One region of the Metabacillus elymi genome, then DNA from elsewhere that is predicted to be linked to it. Evidence: riboswitches for the same ligand, from Rfam matches in the RefSeq annotation. Region 1 holds a riboswitch; the other holds the start of a gene.
What was found. A riboswitch is a leader RNA that binds a small molecule or an ion and turns the genes downstream of it on or off. The one in region 1 is predicted to bind thiamine pyrophosphate.

Region 2: another riboswitch for thiamine pyrophosphate. It lies ahead of tenI (thiazole tautomerase TenI); the one in region 1 lies ahead of HUW50_RS17705 (acetylornithine deacetylase).

Annotation. Positions count from the first base shown of each region.
Region 1 covers NZ_CP055263.1:3,854,750-3,863,098, forward strand. The annotation lists gene xylB (xylulokinase) at 70-1,569, shown strand; gene HUW50_RS17690 (VanW family protein) at 1,837-2,754, opposite strand; gene HUW50_RS17695 (hypothetical protein) at 2,789-3,640, opposite strand; gene HUW50_RS17700 (bile acid:sodium symporter family protein) at 3,920-4,900, shown strand; TPP riboswitch at 5,022-5,124, shown strand; gene HUW50_RS17705 (acetylornithine deacetylase) at 5,289-6,566, shown strand; gene tenA (thiaminase II) at 6,679-7,353, shown strand; gene HUW50_RS17715 (ABC transporter ATP-binding protein) at 7,346-8,110, shown strand; gene HUW50_RS17720 (ABC transporter permease) at 8,107-8,349, shown strand, end outside.
Region 2 covers NZ_CP055263.1:2,876,676-2,885,024, forward strand. The annotation lists gene mgtE (magnesium transporter) at 329-1,696, shown strand; gene HUW50_RS13725 (monovalent cation:proton antiporter family protein) at 1,796-3,643, shown strand; TPP riboswitch at 3,726-3,836, shown strand; gene tenI (thiazole tautomerase TenI) at 3,929-4,549, shown strand; gene thiO (glycine oxidase ThiO) at 4,533-5,651, shown strand; gene thiS (sulfur carrier protein ThiS) at 5,657-5,860, shown strand; gene HUW50_RS13745 (thiazole synthase) at 5,865-6,632, shown strand; gene HUW50_RS13750 (thiazole biosynthesis adenylyltransferase ThiF) at 6,632-7,648, shown strand; gene thiD (bifunctional hydroxymethylpyrimidine kinase/phosphomethylpyrimidine kinase) at 7,669-8,349, shown strand, end outside.

The DNA of each region.
Region 1 (8,349 bases):
TTGTAAGGGTTTTCTTAAGGGGTGTTAATATATATCATACCCATCATTTTAATATAAGGAGTTTTTACTATGAAGTATGTTATCGGGATTGATTTAGGCACAAGTGCTGTTAAAATTTTATTAATGGACCAAGAGGGAAATGTTGCTCAGGAAGTTTCAAAATCCTATCCATTGATCCATGAGAAGTCTGGGTATAGTGAACAAGAACCAGAACAATGGGTTGAAAAGACACGTGAAGGGCTTTCTGAGCTTGTGACTGAATTTAAAGGTAATGTGGAAGATATCGAAGGGATAAGCTTCTCAGGGCAAATGCACGGACTTGTACTTTTAGATGAATCAAATAATGTATTACGAAATGCAATTCTTTGGAATGATGTAAGAACAACACCACAATGTAAACAAATTTATGATGTTGTTGGTCAGGAACGCTTACTTGCTATTACAAAAAATCCTGCATTAGAGGGATTTACGCTTCCTAAGATTTTATGGGTGAAAGAACATGAACCAGAAATCTTCGAAAAATCTACTGTGTTCATGCTTCCAAAGGATTACTTACGCTTCAGGATGACGGGACAAATCCATAGTGAATACTCTGATGCAGCTGGAACATTATTATTAAATGTTGGGGAAAAGCAATGGAGCACTGAAATATGTGATCAATTCAATATTAAGCATGAGCTTTGTCCACCACTTGTTGAATCACATGAATGTGTAGGGACAATCACAGAAGAATATGCTAGTCTAACAGGACTTTCTCCAGCTACCAAGGTTTTTGCTGGTGGAGCTGATAATGCGTGTGGTGCAATCGGTTCAGGAATTTTATCTGAAGGAAATACGCTTTGCAGTGTTGGAACTTCTGGTGTTGTACTATCGTATGAAGAGAGAAATGATCGTGATTTTGAGGGGAAGGTTCATTACTTTAACCACGGTAAACAAGATGCATTTTACACAATGGGTGTTACGCTTGCAGCTGGATACAGCTTAAGCTGGTTTAAAGATGTGTTTGCTGAAAATGACTCTTTCGAAGCATTATTAGACGGTATTGAACACATTCCAGTTGGGGCAAACGGGTTATTATTCACACCATATTTAGTTGGTGAAAGAACGCCACATGCTGATCCAAAAATTCGTGCGAGCTTCATAGGTATGGAAGGCTCACATACAAAGAAGGATTTTGTTCGTGCAGTGTTAGAAGGAATTACGTTCTCTTTACATGAATCAATTGAGATTTTCCGTGCGAGTGGAAAAACAATTGACACGATTACTTCAATTGGAGGCGGAGCTAAAAATGATACATGGCTGCAAATTCAGGCAGATATTTTCGATGCAAAAATCATTAAATTAAAAAGTGAACAAGGTCCTGGTATAGGTGCTGCTATTCTTGCAGCATTTGGTGCTGGATGGTCAAACTCACTTCAAGAAATTGCAGATCTCTTTATTCAACCAGCTACAACCTATGAGCCAATTCCAGAAAATGTTGAAAAATATCAAAAGCTTTTTACTTTATATAAAGGTGTTTATCAACAAACGAAAGAATTAAATGAAGGATTAGCGGCGTTTAGAAAATAATAAATTTAAATTTGAATCATATATGCTTGTCATTGAAGTAGGTCGAGAAATAGGATTGTCCAAATAAAAAGGTAGCTCTGGCGATTTTTGTCAGAGCTATTTTGTAGTATCAGAATTTATAATTTTTTCTTACTTAGATTTGGTGTCTAGCTCCAGCGCCTAGACCCAATTAGGTCTACAGCCACTCAGGAATTGAAGACAAAGAACGTCTTCTATTCCTGAGCGTCTTATGCCTGTCTTAGTCTGATCAAGGCACTTGCGCTTATCTTAGAAGTTATCACCACTAGTATGTATCTCTTTTGGTAACTCATGTGGTGCACTTGGAACTTCTCTTTTATAATGTTCAAACGTATCGGAGGAAAGAATCACAATAATTAATTGGCCGCCAACTACTTTAGAACGAATGAGAAGAGGTTGGGTGTGGCGATTTTGAAAAGTGAAATCCGGTCCGTACCAGCTTACTGTTGCATCTCGATTTGGAGGAACATAAGGAACCCTCCTACTATGGGAATAGCGTTCAATGATTTTTACTCCTGCTTTGTCTACTGCATTAAAAAGGGTGGAGGAAACTTGGCAAATACCTCCTCCGACTCCTTCAGCTAGTTCGCCCTTTACAATAATCGGTGCAGATAAATATCCTTTCTCAATGGTTCGTTTACCGACAACATTATTGAATGAAAATGTTTCTCCTGGAAAAACAACAAAGTTATTTATTGCTTCTGATGCTAAAAAAATATTATGTGTGCGTTCTTTATTTCTACTATTAAAATAGGTAATATATAGGCTTATTCGTTTCGTACTAATGCTTGCTAGCAACTCACTATCAACCTTTGGATAAAGGGTTTTGATTGGAATTTCCATTGAAGTAGCACCATTTTTATAAAACTTTGTATAAAACACTTCTCTAAATTTTTCTCGGTTAAGCGCATGTCCCATTTGTTCACTAATTAAGGATCCGTTTTTGTCAAAAGATGCATTAATGGGTTCTTTATAAATTTCTGTTTCAAGTGATTCAATAAGCTGGTTATATTTCTTCTGATTAATCATTGATTTATCAAAGGGAGGTAGAGCATATTCTGAGCGATTTATGACGTTCACTTTTTCACCTTGAAAAGTTAATGATATGTCATCAGTTTGATTGCTCGGATATATGGCTAGAAAAAGTAACATTAACATTATTTTCATCGATAACTCCACCTTTGATAGTCTCTATTTTAATTTACTTAACGGATGATAAGAAAGGATCAATATTTACTTTCCAAGGGGAAATTGGAGATGCTCTCACCAACGTAAAGGTAAGGTTGGTTTTAACAGGTCCTCTATCCTTAATAAACAATTTAACCTCAACAGGGATTTCTTTTACTAATGATGAGGATGAATCTGTTTCCTTTGTTTGGAGTATGGACCATTGCATGGCTTCAATTTTCTCTATTTTATTTAGCTCCCTTTTTATATTCCTGTGTTTACTTATAGAAATTTTTTCAGCTAAGCCTTGATCACCATTTTTAATTGTAACTAGAAAAACATTGAGCAGTTGGGATGATGGAAGATTGTTCATATATTCATCAATTCTTCCTGCAGCTTTTAGAATCATAACATGATGTGATATGTCTGATTTACCTGTTCGATGTGTCGTGCTTCCTGCAAAATGAATGCAAAAATGACCAGGAAATCCGTTCTGAAGAGCACCTGCACCATGTGGCATTCCATGCATAGAAGCAGGAATTAAGCTGCTGTCATGTGCTAAAATTAAAACGGCTCTACGGTGCCAACTCCATGTTCCATTATAAATAGCCTTCATTATCTTTGTGTCTTTTTTAGTTAAAGGCTGAACATCAGCATGACCACTTCCTGCTCTTCTTTGAACATCAAAGCTCATACCGCTTTCCACATCGATCACAGTAAATGTCGATTTTCTAGGAAGTGACTCGTCTATAGAATCCCAATTTTGCATGTCAATTTGAAAGCTTATTGGAGATGGAGGATATTCGACTGTTGATGCATATGTATGTTGATGATCAAGTGAAAAAGGTAGCAAGTATAAAATGAAAGTTAATAAAGTATATTTCACAGCTAGATGTCAACTCCAATATTTTGTAGATACATCTATTTTGTGTATTTTTTGTAATAAAATAGCCTCAAAAAAATGGAAAATTTAGTATCAACTTTTCTGATCCATAGAAGAGGAATAGGAGCAAAGTATCTTAATGGAGGATCACGAAAGTCTACCTGTAGTTTTCATTAGTTTTAAAGAATGTGCATCTTTCAATACAATTAATCACTTGTTCCTTCTAAAATTTGTTACAATTGCATATACATAGGTTTCATCATTAGAATAGGAGAATGCATCATGCTTCAAACCGTAAATCGGCAGCTTGAAAGGTCTATGCCATTCATTACGCCAGTGAGTGTTATTCTCGGTGTTTTATTTGCCGATCATTTACTAATTTTCTCATTTTTAATTCCCTGGATTTTTGCATTCATTACGTTTTCAGGAAGTCTCAATTCTAATTTTGCTTCACTAAAAGGAGTCATTAAAAGTCCACTTCCATTACTCATTATTCTATTACTATTGCACATCGTGATGCCAGTGATCGCTTGGTTTGCAGGGCATTTTCTCTTTGCAAATGATCACTTTACTGTTACTGGATTGGTGTTAGCTTCTGTAATTCCAACTGGGATTACTAGTTTTATTTGGGTCACAATATATAAGGGGAACATTGCCTTAGCCTTATCAATTATCTTATTTGATACAATACTTTCCCCATTCCTAGTGCCACATACACTTTCATTTCTTGTTGGGCAGAAGGTAGAGATCGATACTTTTTCAATCATGAACGGGTTGATATATATGGTGGTTCTTCCTTCCATAATAGGTATGTTCATAAACCAATTATCAAAAGGGAAAAGCGTAAATGTCGGCAAAACATTAGCACCGTTTTCTAAATTAGGGCTAGCTTCTGTAGTCATGATTAATGGTGCAGTTGTTGCCCCTTATTTAAAAGTGATTACAAGTAAGTTAGTTGTTATTGCGATAACTGTTTTTATTCTCGCTTTTATAGGGTATCTTCTAGCTTGGTTAGTGGGGAATTGGTTAAACAGAGATCGAGAAACGAAAGTAGCATTGATCTTTACTGGTGGAATGCGCAATATTAGCGCCGGTGCTGTTATCGCAGTTCAATATTTTCCACCTGCAGTTGCGGTTCCTGTTATAGTTGGAATGTTGTTTCAACAAATTTTAGCTTCTATTTTTGGTTTTTTATTTAAGAAGATTGAAGATCGACAAGTTCATACTAGAAAACAGCTTGCTGACAATGTAAGTGCTTCATAGTATTGATTTAAGGTCATGTTATGTATGAAAATCAAGCAGATAAATGAATTCTGTTGCTAAATATAACATATTGTGTTAAAAATAATGTAATCAATCTAATCGTTATTTGATAATTTAATAGATTCACCACTAGGGGGGCTTTATGAAGCTGAGAGAGACCAATGTCTTGACCCTTATTACCTGATCTAGATAATACTAGCGTAGGGAAGAGGTGTTTGAAAATAAGCGCGAAAATGAAAGAGTTATTTTTTACAAGCGTTTGTACATATATTGTTCATTCAAACCACTTCTTACCAAGAGAAGTGGTTTTTTTATGTTCAAATTATGGTTTCACCTACATGATTAGGCAATATGCCTGATTTTGCACTACTTAAAAAGGAGGCATAACATGACAAAGGAAATTGATCTGCTTGTAGAGCAAATTGATGTAAAAAAAGATGAACTTATTGAATTACTTAAAAGGCTGATTGAATATAAAACACCTGCACCCCCTGCAAGAAACACAATGGAAGCACAGCAGTTTGTTGCTAACTTTTTAAGAGAAAATGGCTTCTCCATCGATATGTGGGATGTTTACCCAAATGATCCGAATGTTGTAGGTTTTCTAGAAGGTAAGCAAGCTGATAATTTTAATAGCTTGATCATTAACGGACATATTGATGTTGCAGAGGTTAATGAGGATGAGAAGTGGGAAGCTAATCCGTTTATTCCTATTGTAAAAGACGGCGCAATCATCGGTCGTGGTGCATCAGATATGAAGGGTGGTTTAGCTGGTGCTCTGTTTGCTATTAAGCTTTTACATGAAGCAGGAATTGATCTGCCAGGTAGCTTAACTTTTCAGTCTGTTATTGGTGAAGAGGTTGGTGAAGCAGGAACACTTGAATGCTGTAAGAGAGGGTATACGGCAGATTTCGCTGTTGTCGTGGATACAAGTGATTTACATATACAAGGCCAAGGTGGTGTGATTACTGGCTGGATTACGGTTAAGAGTTCACAAACCTTCCATGATGCAACAAGAAGACAAATGCTTCATGCTGGTGGAAAGCTATTTGGCTCAAGTGCTATAGAAAAGATGATGAAAATAATCCATGGACTGCAGGAGTTAGAACGCCATTGGGCAGTGATGAAAGGCTATCCAGGATTTATTCCGGGAACAAATACAATTAATCCGGCAGTTATCGAAGGTGGTAGACATGCTGCATTTATTGCAGATGAATGTCGACTTTGGATTACTGTACATTATTATCCAAATGAATCTCATGAACAAATCATAAAGGAAATTGAGGAGCATCTACTTCATGTAGCTAAAGCTGATCCATGGCTTCGGGAAAATCCGCCGACATTTGTATGGGGTGGGAAGTCAATGATCGTTGATCGTGGTGAAATCTTCCCTTCATTAGAGGTTGATCCTACCCACCCTGGTGTGAAACAACTAGCGTCTGCTCACCAAGGAATTATAAATAGTAAGGCAGTTGTTGATGTTTCTCCAACAGTAACAGATGGTGGTTGGCTTGGTGCTGCTGGAATTCCAACAGCAATTTATGGACCAGGAAACTTACAAAATGCACATTCGGTAAATGAGCAGGTTTCAATTGAACAGCTTATCGAATATACGAAAGTTATTTTAACGTTTATATATGAATGGTGCCATACGAAACGCACTTGAAAATAGGGGCATGAAGTGACACTACCAAAAGTGTAAAAGTATCTTCTATCCATGTACGACTACCCTAGGCAAAATCAAGGTGTTTTAGGCTTATCTAATAGGAGGTAATTTAATGAAGTTCAGTCAAAGACTTTATGCAAAGGTTCTACCGATATGGAATCGGAATCATACCCATCCATTTGTCCTTCAAATGGGGGATGGAACATTAGAAAAGGAAAAGTTTCGCTTTTACATGATTCAGGATTATATATATTTAATTGAATATGCAAAGGTTTTTGCATTAGGCGCAGTGAAGGCAACAGACCTTGAAACAATGGGGAAATTTGCTGCATTACTTCATTCTACACTGAATGAAGAAATGGAACTTCATCGTCAATATGCAAAACGATTCGATATTTCTGTTGAAGAGCTTGAAATAGCAAAACCGTCACCAACAACATTGGCTTATACACATTACATGCTCCATGTTAGTCAAAATGGAACACTTGCTGAGCTTGTTTCCGCACTACTTCCATGCATGTGGAGTTATTGGGAGATTGGTAAAGAGTTAAATCAACGAAAAGGTGCAAGTGACAATGAGTTTTATGGTGAGTGGATAAGTATGTATGCTTCAGATGAGTTTGGTCAGCTTGCTACATGGTGTATTGACTTAATTGATCAATTAGCTGAAGGAAAGCCAGAATCAGAGCTTGAGAAACTGGAGGACATTTTTCTTAATACAACTCGTTTTGAATATATGTTTTGGGATATGGCCTACCAAGAAGCGATGTGGCCGACAGATGAATAAGTCAGCCTTAACGTTTCAAAATGTTAGCTTTCACTATGAAGAAGGAAATACCCCGATCCTCCAAGACTTTGATATACATATTAGCAAAGGTGAGTTCGTGAGTATAATTGGACCAAGCGGTTCTGGGAAAAGTACATTATTTAAGTTAGTCACAGGGTTAGAACAACCCACAGAGGGTGAGATTTTTCTAAGGGGTCAATTGGCTACTAATCGTCTTGGGCAGGTTGGCTACATGCCACAGCAAGATTTGCTTTTACCTTGGCGGACAATTATCGAAAACGCTGCCCTTCCATTAGAAATAAAAGGAATTAAAAAGCGTGAAGCACATCAGCAGGTTCTTGAATTACTTGAGGCATTTGGCTTAAAGGGTATTGAAGACTGTTACCCGAGTGATTTATCAGGAGGGATGAGGCAAAGAGTTTCGTTTTTACGTACTATTTTAACTGGTTCTCAAGTCTTACTGTTAGATGAGCCTTTTAGCGCCCTTGATGCGATCACGCGAATTTCTTTGCAGGAATGGTTAATAGCTCAATGGCAAAAGCGGAAGGAAACAATTCTTTTTATTACACATGACGTAAACGAGGCGCTGTTTTTATCAGATAGAATCTTCGTTTTTACGGAAACGCCATCTAGTAAACTAGAAGAAGTTAAGGTTCCTCTCGAACGTCCGCGAAACTTAAAGGATTTGAATAAGCCTGCATTACTGGAGATGAAGGATTACTTGATTGACCAGCTTCGAAAGAGGATGAAGCTATGAGTTTTTTGAAAAAATATGCAGCAGCAAGCCTTCTTGTTAGTTGCTTTTTATTAATCTGGGAGGTTGGTGCAGGGCTGATAGATTTAGGGTTTATTCTACCAGCGCCAACTGATATAGTTCGTAAACTATGGGAATTAAAAGGTCCATTGTTTGTTAATCATTTACCTTCAACATTGTTAATTATCTTTATCGGTTTATTCCTATCAATTGTTTTTGGAGTCGGCTTAGCGGTGTGGATG
Region 2 (8,349 bases), 980 kb from region 1:
GTCATTGTATCATTAACCATCTTAATCGATTGTGAACGATTTGCAAAGAACCCTTTGTCACAGAATATGAAAATGTAAATTTTTTATGAATGTTTCGTTGTTCATTGTAATGCGCCACTTATTTCATATAGAATATTATAGTATTTATTAGATGTAGCGCAATATGTAGAATGGATGAAGAATGTGTCGAATAAATGGTATATCTCTATTTTACACTACTTTTTCATTTTATTTATCCCATATTATATGGAAGTAATTATGACTCAAGCCTCAGGTAATTTATGAAATAGTCTAAGCGGGAGAGACTAAATGGAGAGGAGGACCTATAGTGTCAGATGAAAGAGAAAAAGTAGAATTGGAAGAAGAATCATTACTAGCTGCGTTATCAAGTCAGAATATGGATGAATTCCGTGAGATTTTTTTAGAGCAGCATCCATATGATCAAGCAAAGCTTTTTGTGAAGTTAGAAGAGGAAGACCGTAATACTGTTTATAAATATCTGTCTCCAGAGGAAATGGCGGCTGTTTTTGAAAATATTGAAGATGATGATGACCAGTATGAAATGTTTTTGTCTGAGATGGATCCTACATTTGCAGCACATATGCTTGGACAAATGTATGCTGATGATGCTGTAGATGTATTAAATGAGCTAGACAAGGATCAAGTTGCAAGCTATTTAACGATTATGGATGATGAAGCTGCTGAAGAAATCCGCGAGCTTCTCCATTATGAGGAATATACTGCAGGAAGTATTATGACGACGGAGTATATTTCCATTCATGCAAATCAGACATTACACTCTGCCATGCAGATCTTGAAAAATGAGGCACCTAATGCAGAGACCATTTATTACATTTATGTCATTGATGAGGATAAAAAACTAGCAGGGGTCATTTCTCTTAGGGATTTAATCATTAATGAACCAGATACAATGATATCTGAGGTAATGAATGAACGTGTTTATACCGTTAGTGTTGCAGAAGACCAAGAAGAGGTAGCCCGAAAAATGAAGGATTATAACTTCTTAGCACTTCCTGTTATAGACTTTAGAGGTCACTTACTTGGAATCATTACAGTAGATGATATTGTTGACGTAATCGATGAAGAAGCCAGTGATGATTACTCAAAGCTAGCAGCTATCTCAGATGTTGATTCAAATGATCGTGGTCCATTTTCAGCAGCAAAAAAAAGACTTCCTTGGCTAATTATCCTTCTGTTTTTAGGAATGTTTACTGCTAGTCTTATTGGCAGATTTGAAGAGACTTTAGATAAGGTAGCCATTTTAGCTGTTTTTATTCCATTAATAGCAGGGATGGCAGGAAATACTGGTACACAAGCTCTAGCTGTTGCAGTAAGAAGAATAGCAGTTGGAGATGCCCAGGAGCAAAGTACATTTAAAATGGTTTTAAGAGAAGCTGGAACAGGTCTGATAACAGGAACGATATGTGGAATTGTTGTTACACTCGTCGTTTTTGTTTGGCAAGGGGATATCTTTTTAGGAATTTTAGTGGGGATTTCAATTTTAGCTACTTTAACAGTTGCGACGATTGCAGGGGCCTTTATCCCGCTCATCATGCACAGATTAAAGGTAGATCCAGCGGTGGCGTCAGGTCCTTTTATTACAACAATTAATGATATCATTAGTATTTTAATTTACTTTGGCATGGCTACTTTGTTTATGCAATATTTAATTTAGTGGTTATAGAAGAGTTAACATTTTACATGAAGCTTTTACTTTGTTTTAATAAAGAAACACTTTTGGTGAACGATATCAAATAGATAAGGGAGGGATATGATGCATGGTGCATCCGTAACTTCATTAGTAATAGTTATCCTTGCGGCATTTCTAACACCTATTTTGTTACACCGCTTAAAAATGAACTTTATGCCAGTTGTTGTTGCTGAAATCATTGTCGGATTAATAATTGGTAAAAGTGGCTTCAATGCCGTATCAGAGGATATGTGGCTTGAAACACTGTCAATGCTTGGTTTTATTTTCTTAATGTTTTTAAGTGGTCTTGAAATTGACTTTTCAGCATTCGCTGGAGGTAAGAAGAAGGAAAAGCTTCCTTCAGGAAAAAATGCTCCAAATACATTTTTAGTATCGAGTGTCATTTTTGCAGGGATTTTTGTTTTATCATTACTGCTTTCCTATTTCTTTGTCTTGATCGGCCTAATGGATAATGCCTTCTTAATGACGCTGATTATTTCGACGATTTCACTAGGAGTTGTTGTACCGACCTTAAAGGACGCCCAAATTATGAAATCAAATATCGGGCAAATTATCCTTCTAATCGCTGTTATTGCCGATTTAGTAACGATGGTTTTACTCGCTGTCTTTGCGTCAGTTTATGGTGGAGGAGACAGTAACACGTGGTTATTGTTAATTCTGTTTGGAGCGGGTGTTTTACTATATTTCTTAGGGAAATCCTTCAAGAATCGTTCATTTATTGAAACGATGTCAAAAGGAACAATTCAAATTGGCACGAGAGCTGTATTCACACTTATTATTGTGTTAGTAGCTATCTCTGAAACAATTGGTGCTGAAAATATCCTAGGAGCTTTCTTAGCCGGTGTATTAGTTTCACTTTTATCACCTAATAAGGAAATGGTTCAAAAGCTTGATTCCTTTGGTTATGGATTTTTAATTCCAATATTTTTTGTAATGGTTGGAGTAGACTTAGACATCTGGGCATTATTTAAGGATCCGAAGATCTTTTTATTAATTCCTTTACTTATTATTGCCCTGCTAATTTCGAAGATTGTTCCAGTGCTTTACTTAAAACGTTGGTATGATATGAAAACAACTCTTGCATCAGGTTTTCTATTAACCTCAACACTTTCATTAGTGATCGCTGCAGCAACAATTGGGGAAAGGATGGAGATTATTACTTCTGAGATGTCAGGTGCTCTCATATTAGTTGCCGTTATCACGAGTATAGTCACACCGATATTCTTTAAAAAGCTCTTTCCAGTGCACAAAAATGAAAATCCAAAAATTAAAGTTGCTTTTATCGGTGCGAATCAAATGTCATTACCTGTAACAAGAGAGCTAAACCCAGATTTATATGAAACAACGATTTATCATATTCAGCAAGATAAACTTGATAAACAAATTTCTGAATCATTATTTGAAATAAAAGAATTAAAAGATTTTCAGGTTGAGACGTTAAAGGAACAAAATGCGTTTGAGGTTGATCTGATAGTCGTTGCAACAGGTGATGAAGAAAGAAATGCTGAAATCGCTATGTTTGCAAAAGATGAACAAGTGAATCGTATCATTGCCAGTGTGGCTTCACCTGAATTAGATGGAAAAATGAAGGAACATGGTATTGATGTTTTCTCTACATTTCTATCTACAAAAACAATGTTACGAGCGCTTATTGAAGCACCAAGTGTAATGCGGATTATTACAAACCAAGAAACAATGCTTTATCAAATAAACTTAAACAATGCAAAATATGATAATATCTTGTTACGTAACTTCCCGTTCACAGGAGATATCATTTTCGTTCGAATCTTTAGAGGAAAGGATTCGATTGTTCCTCACGGGGATACTGATTTAAAGCTTGGTGATCGTCTAATTGTTACAGGCTCAAGAGAGTATGTGAAGGAATTAAAACGAGAGCTTGAGCTTATCTGATTTTCAAATGTATTATCTGAATGTTTAAGAAGTTTTCCTTGAAAGTTAAAAAACATTTGGTATGATAGATGTAAGTCAATAATAAGACCGCTAGGGGATCCCCAATAAAGGGGCTGAGATGAAAGTGTTTCTTTTTAAACCCTTATAACCTGATCTGGTTTGTACCAGCGTAGGGAAGTGGATTACGGCATAAAACAACTATGTATGTAAACCACTTTCTTACCCGGAAAGTGGTTTTTTTATATTTTAAGGAATTGCATAAGAAAATGAATTAAGGTGAAAAAGTTGGAGATTCATGTCATATCTGACGGGAAACAGACAGTTTGTGAATTAACAAAACGAATAGTAATGATTCACGATGAAGTAGATTATATCCATATACGTGAAAAAACGAAATCAGTATCGGAAATACTGGAGATTGTCTCGATCTTACTAAATAACGGAGTACCAAAGAGTAAGCTAGTTATTAATGATCGACTTGATGTAGCACTTTTGCACGAAATTCCTAATGTTCACTTACCAGGACATAGCTTTCCTATCGAAAAGGTAAGACGAATGAACCCTGATTTAAGGATCGGTCGATCTGTGCATTCTCTGCAAGAAGCAATTGAATGTGAAAAAGCAGGTGCGGATTATCTATTATTTGGGCATGTTTTTCCAACAAATTCAAAACCAAACCTAGCTCCTCGAGGGGTACAACAAGTAGCTGGAATATGTCAAAGTGTAAGAATTCCTGTTATTGCAATCGGTGGAATTATTCCTAATAACATACCAAAGCTATCAGGGATGAATTTAAGTGGCATAGCGGTTATGTCCTATGTAATAGCAAGTGACAATCCAAAGAATGCATTACAAGAATTAAGATTGAGTTTAGTAGAGGTGAGAAACCGTGAAAACACAGTTTGAGGTAGGAATCATTGGTGGTGGTATCATTGGTCAATCGATCGCCTATCAATTAGCAAAAGAAGGCGTATCTGTCCTTATTTTAGAAAGTAATAAGATAGGGAATGGTGCGACAAGTGCTGCAGCTGGTATGCTTGGTGCAAATTCTGAGTTAGAAAATAATGATGCATTTTTTCAATTTGCTAAAGAGAGTCAACAACACTACCATGTATTACGTGATGAACTTTCACAAATATCACAGATTAATATTCAGTTTGTAGATAAAGGGATGTATAAGCTAGCGATGACAGATGCTGAGGCTTCTGCTTTAAAAGATGTTGTGAAGTATCATGAATCAGTGGAATGGCACTCAAAAGAGGTAGTACTAGAGAGTGAACCAACTCTATCAGCAACAATTAAAGGTGCACTTTACATACCAGAGGACGGGCATGTGTCACCATACCATGTTTGTGCAGCATTTTCCAAGTCTGCTAGATTACTAGGAGCAACGATTTTAGAGAATACACCAGTACATGAAATAAAGAAAACAGTAACGAATGAGTACACTCTATCTACTCCGGTAACTGATTTTGTATGTAAAAACATTGTCATCGCAAATGGAGTTTGGAGTGGACATTTCTTTAAGAAATTAGGTTTAGATGCTGGAATAAATCCTGTAAAAGGGGAATGTCTGTCTATTAAAAGCAATGATATAGGCTTGGAAAAAACAATTTTTTATGATCATTGCTATATTGTACCAAAAGGTGATGGGAGATTTGTCATTGGTGCGACGATGGTTGAGGATGATTGGAGTACAGTGCCAACAATTGGTGGAATCCAATCTCTCATAGAAAAAGTAACACCGATTATACCTAGCATTTCTTCAGCACAACTTATTGATACATGGGCAGGCTTAAGGCCACAACCAATTGATGGAAAACCTTACATTGGTCAACATCCTGAAGGTGAAAATATTTATTTTGCAACTGGCCATTATCGAAATGGTATCCTATTAGCACCGAAAACAGGGTTGATGATTAGAGATCTTATTTTAAATAGGAAACAAAATGAAGACTATGTGAAGGCATTTTCAGTTAATAGACTTCAAGTGCAAACAATGAGGTGAAAAAGATGAGCATTAAATTGAATGGTGAAATCGTAGAATTAAGTGGTGACATTCAGACGATTCAACAGCTATTAGCTTTTTATAAGCTAGAGGATCGACTTGTCATTGTCGAGCATAATCGAGAAATTATTTTAAAAGACCAATATGAATCAACTGATATACAGAACGGTGATGAAGTTGAACTTGTTCATTTTGTAGGAGGAGGATGATAACATGTTAAAAATTGCTGATAAAACATTCCAATCAAGATTATTATTAGGTACAGGTAAATATCCATCATTTGAGGTTCAAAAGGAAGCTGTAGCACAATCTGAGTCTGAAATCTTAACCTTTGCTGTTCGTCGAATGAATATTTTTGAAGAATCACAACCAAACTTTTTAGAACAGCTTGATGTTTCAAAGTATACTTTACTACCTAATACTGCTGGGGCTAAAACAGCTGAAGAAGCAGTAAGAATTGCTAGACTTGCAAAAGCATCAGGCTTATGTGACATGATAAAAGTAGAGGTAATTGGCTGCTGGCGTTCATTACTTCCTGATCCAGTAGAAACATTAAAAGCAAGTGAAATGTTATTAGATGAAGGGTTTATCGTATTACCTTACACATCAGATGATGTTGTGTTGGCAAGAAAATTAGAGGAATTAGGTGTACACGCGATTATGCCTGGTGCTTCACCAATTGGATCTGGTCAAGGAATACTCAATCCGTTGAATCTTCAATTTATTATTGAACAATCAAAGGTCCCTGTTATCGTGGATGCTGGTATTGGTTCACCTTCTGATGCATCATTAGCTATGGAGCTTGGTGCAGATGGAGTTTTATTAAATACAGCTGTTTCTGCTGCACAGGACCCAATAAAAATGGCGGTTGCGATGAAGCTTGCAATTGAAGCCGGCAGACTTGGCTTTGAAGCTGGTAGAATTCCTAAAAAGGAGTATGCAACAGCTAGTAGTCCAACAGAAGGAATGATGACAACTTAATGGAACGCTACTCAAGACAACAATTATTTGCTCCAATTGGAGAAAGTGGTCAAGAAAAGATCAAGAATAAGCATGTGCTAATTGTTGGTGCAGGTGCGCTAGGCACGGCTAATGCTGAGATGATTGCACGAGCTGGGATCGGAAAATTAACGATTATTGACCGTGATTATGTGGAGTGGAGCAATTTACAAAGACAACAGCTATACGTTGAAAAAGATGCAAGCAATCGTATTCCGAAGGCGATTGCTACTAAAAACCATCTACATGAAATCAATTCAGAGGTTGAAGTTCAAGCATTTGTTGAAGATGTAACCTCCGCTAACATTGAAGGGTGGTTGGATGAAGTCGATGTCATCGTTGATTCAACTGATAATTTCGAAACAAGGCTATTGATCAATGATGTTTCATTAAAACATGACATCCCGTGGATTTACGGTGGATGTGTTGGGAGCTATGGTCTATCCTTTACCGTGATCCCGAAGAAAACACCGTGTCTTCATTGTTTATTAAAGCATATCCCATTTGATGGGATGACTTGTGATACTGTTGGTGTCATCTCACCTATTGTTAGCATGGTTACGTCACATCAAACTGCAGAGGTGTTAAAGCTACTTGTCGGAGATGAAGAAAATCTTCGCAGTAAGCTAGTATCATTTGACCTTTGGAAAAATCAATATTCTTCGATTAATATGGATCGTTTAAAAAATGATGCATGTCCTACTTGTGGGACAAATCCAGTATACCCATATTTAACAGCTGAGAAAGAAACGAAAGCTGCGGTTTTATGTGGAAGAGATACTGTTCAGATTAGGCCAACAAATGGAAAGCAGATCTCATTTGAGAATATTTCTGAACGTATTAAACCAATAGCAGATGCATTTTTAGAAAATCCATTTTTAATGTCGTTTACATTTGGAGAGCATCGAGTTGTCCTTTTTAAGGATGGACGCGCACTTATCCATGGGACAAAGGATATTGCCGAGGCCAAAACGATCTATCATCGCTACATCGGTTAAGTTGCAAGGAGGAAATTAAGATGACTGTATCTCGTGCATTGACAATTGCAGGCTCTGATTCTGGTGGAGGAGCAGGGATTCAAGCTGATTTAAAAACATTTCAAGAGCTAGGTGTTTTTGGAATGACTGCTATTACTGCTGTTACTGCTCAAAATACACTAGGTGTTCAAGGTGTATACCCGCTGACTTTAGAGGCATTAAAAACGCAAATTGATTCGGTGGCAGAGGACTTATCACCACATGCTATAAAAACAGGAATGCTTTTTAACGCTGACATGATTCGTCTAGTATCACAGCAAATCGTTCATTACGGCTGGGAAAATATAATTGTCGATCCAGTAATGGTAGCAAAAGGTGGACAATCGCTTTTACAAGAAGAAGCGGTCGAGGCATTAATTACAAGTTTATTACCTTTAGCAAAAGTGATTACTCCTAATATTCCTGAAGCTGAGGTGTTAACAGGAATGGAGATTCGCACGCTGGATCACAGAAAAGATGCGGCTAAAAGATTAGTTGATCTTGGCGCAAAGAATGTCATGGTAAAAGGTGGTCATGATTCAACAAATGATGTGGTTACTGATCTCCTATATGATGGTCATACATTTCACCTTTTTGAGGGAGAACGAAAAGAGACGAAGCACACACATGGAACAGGATGTACATTTGCTGCTGCAATCACTGCTGAAATCAGCAAGGGAAAC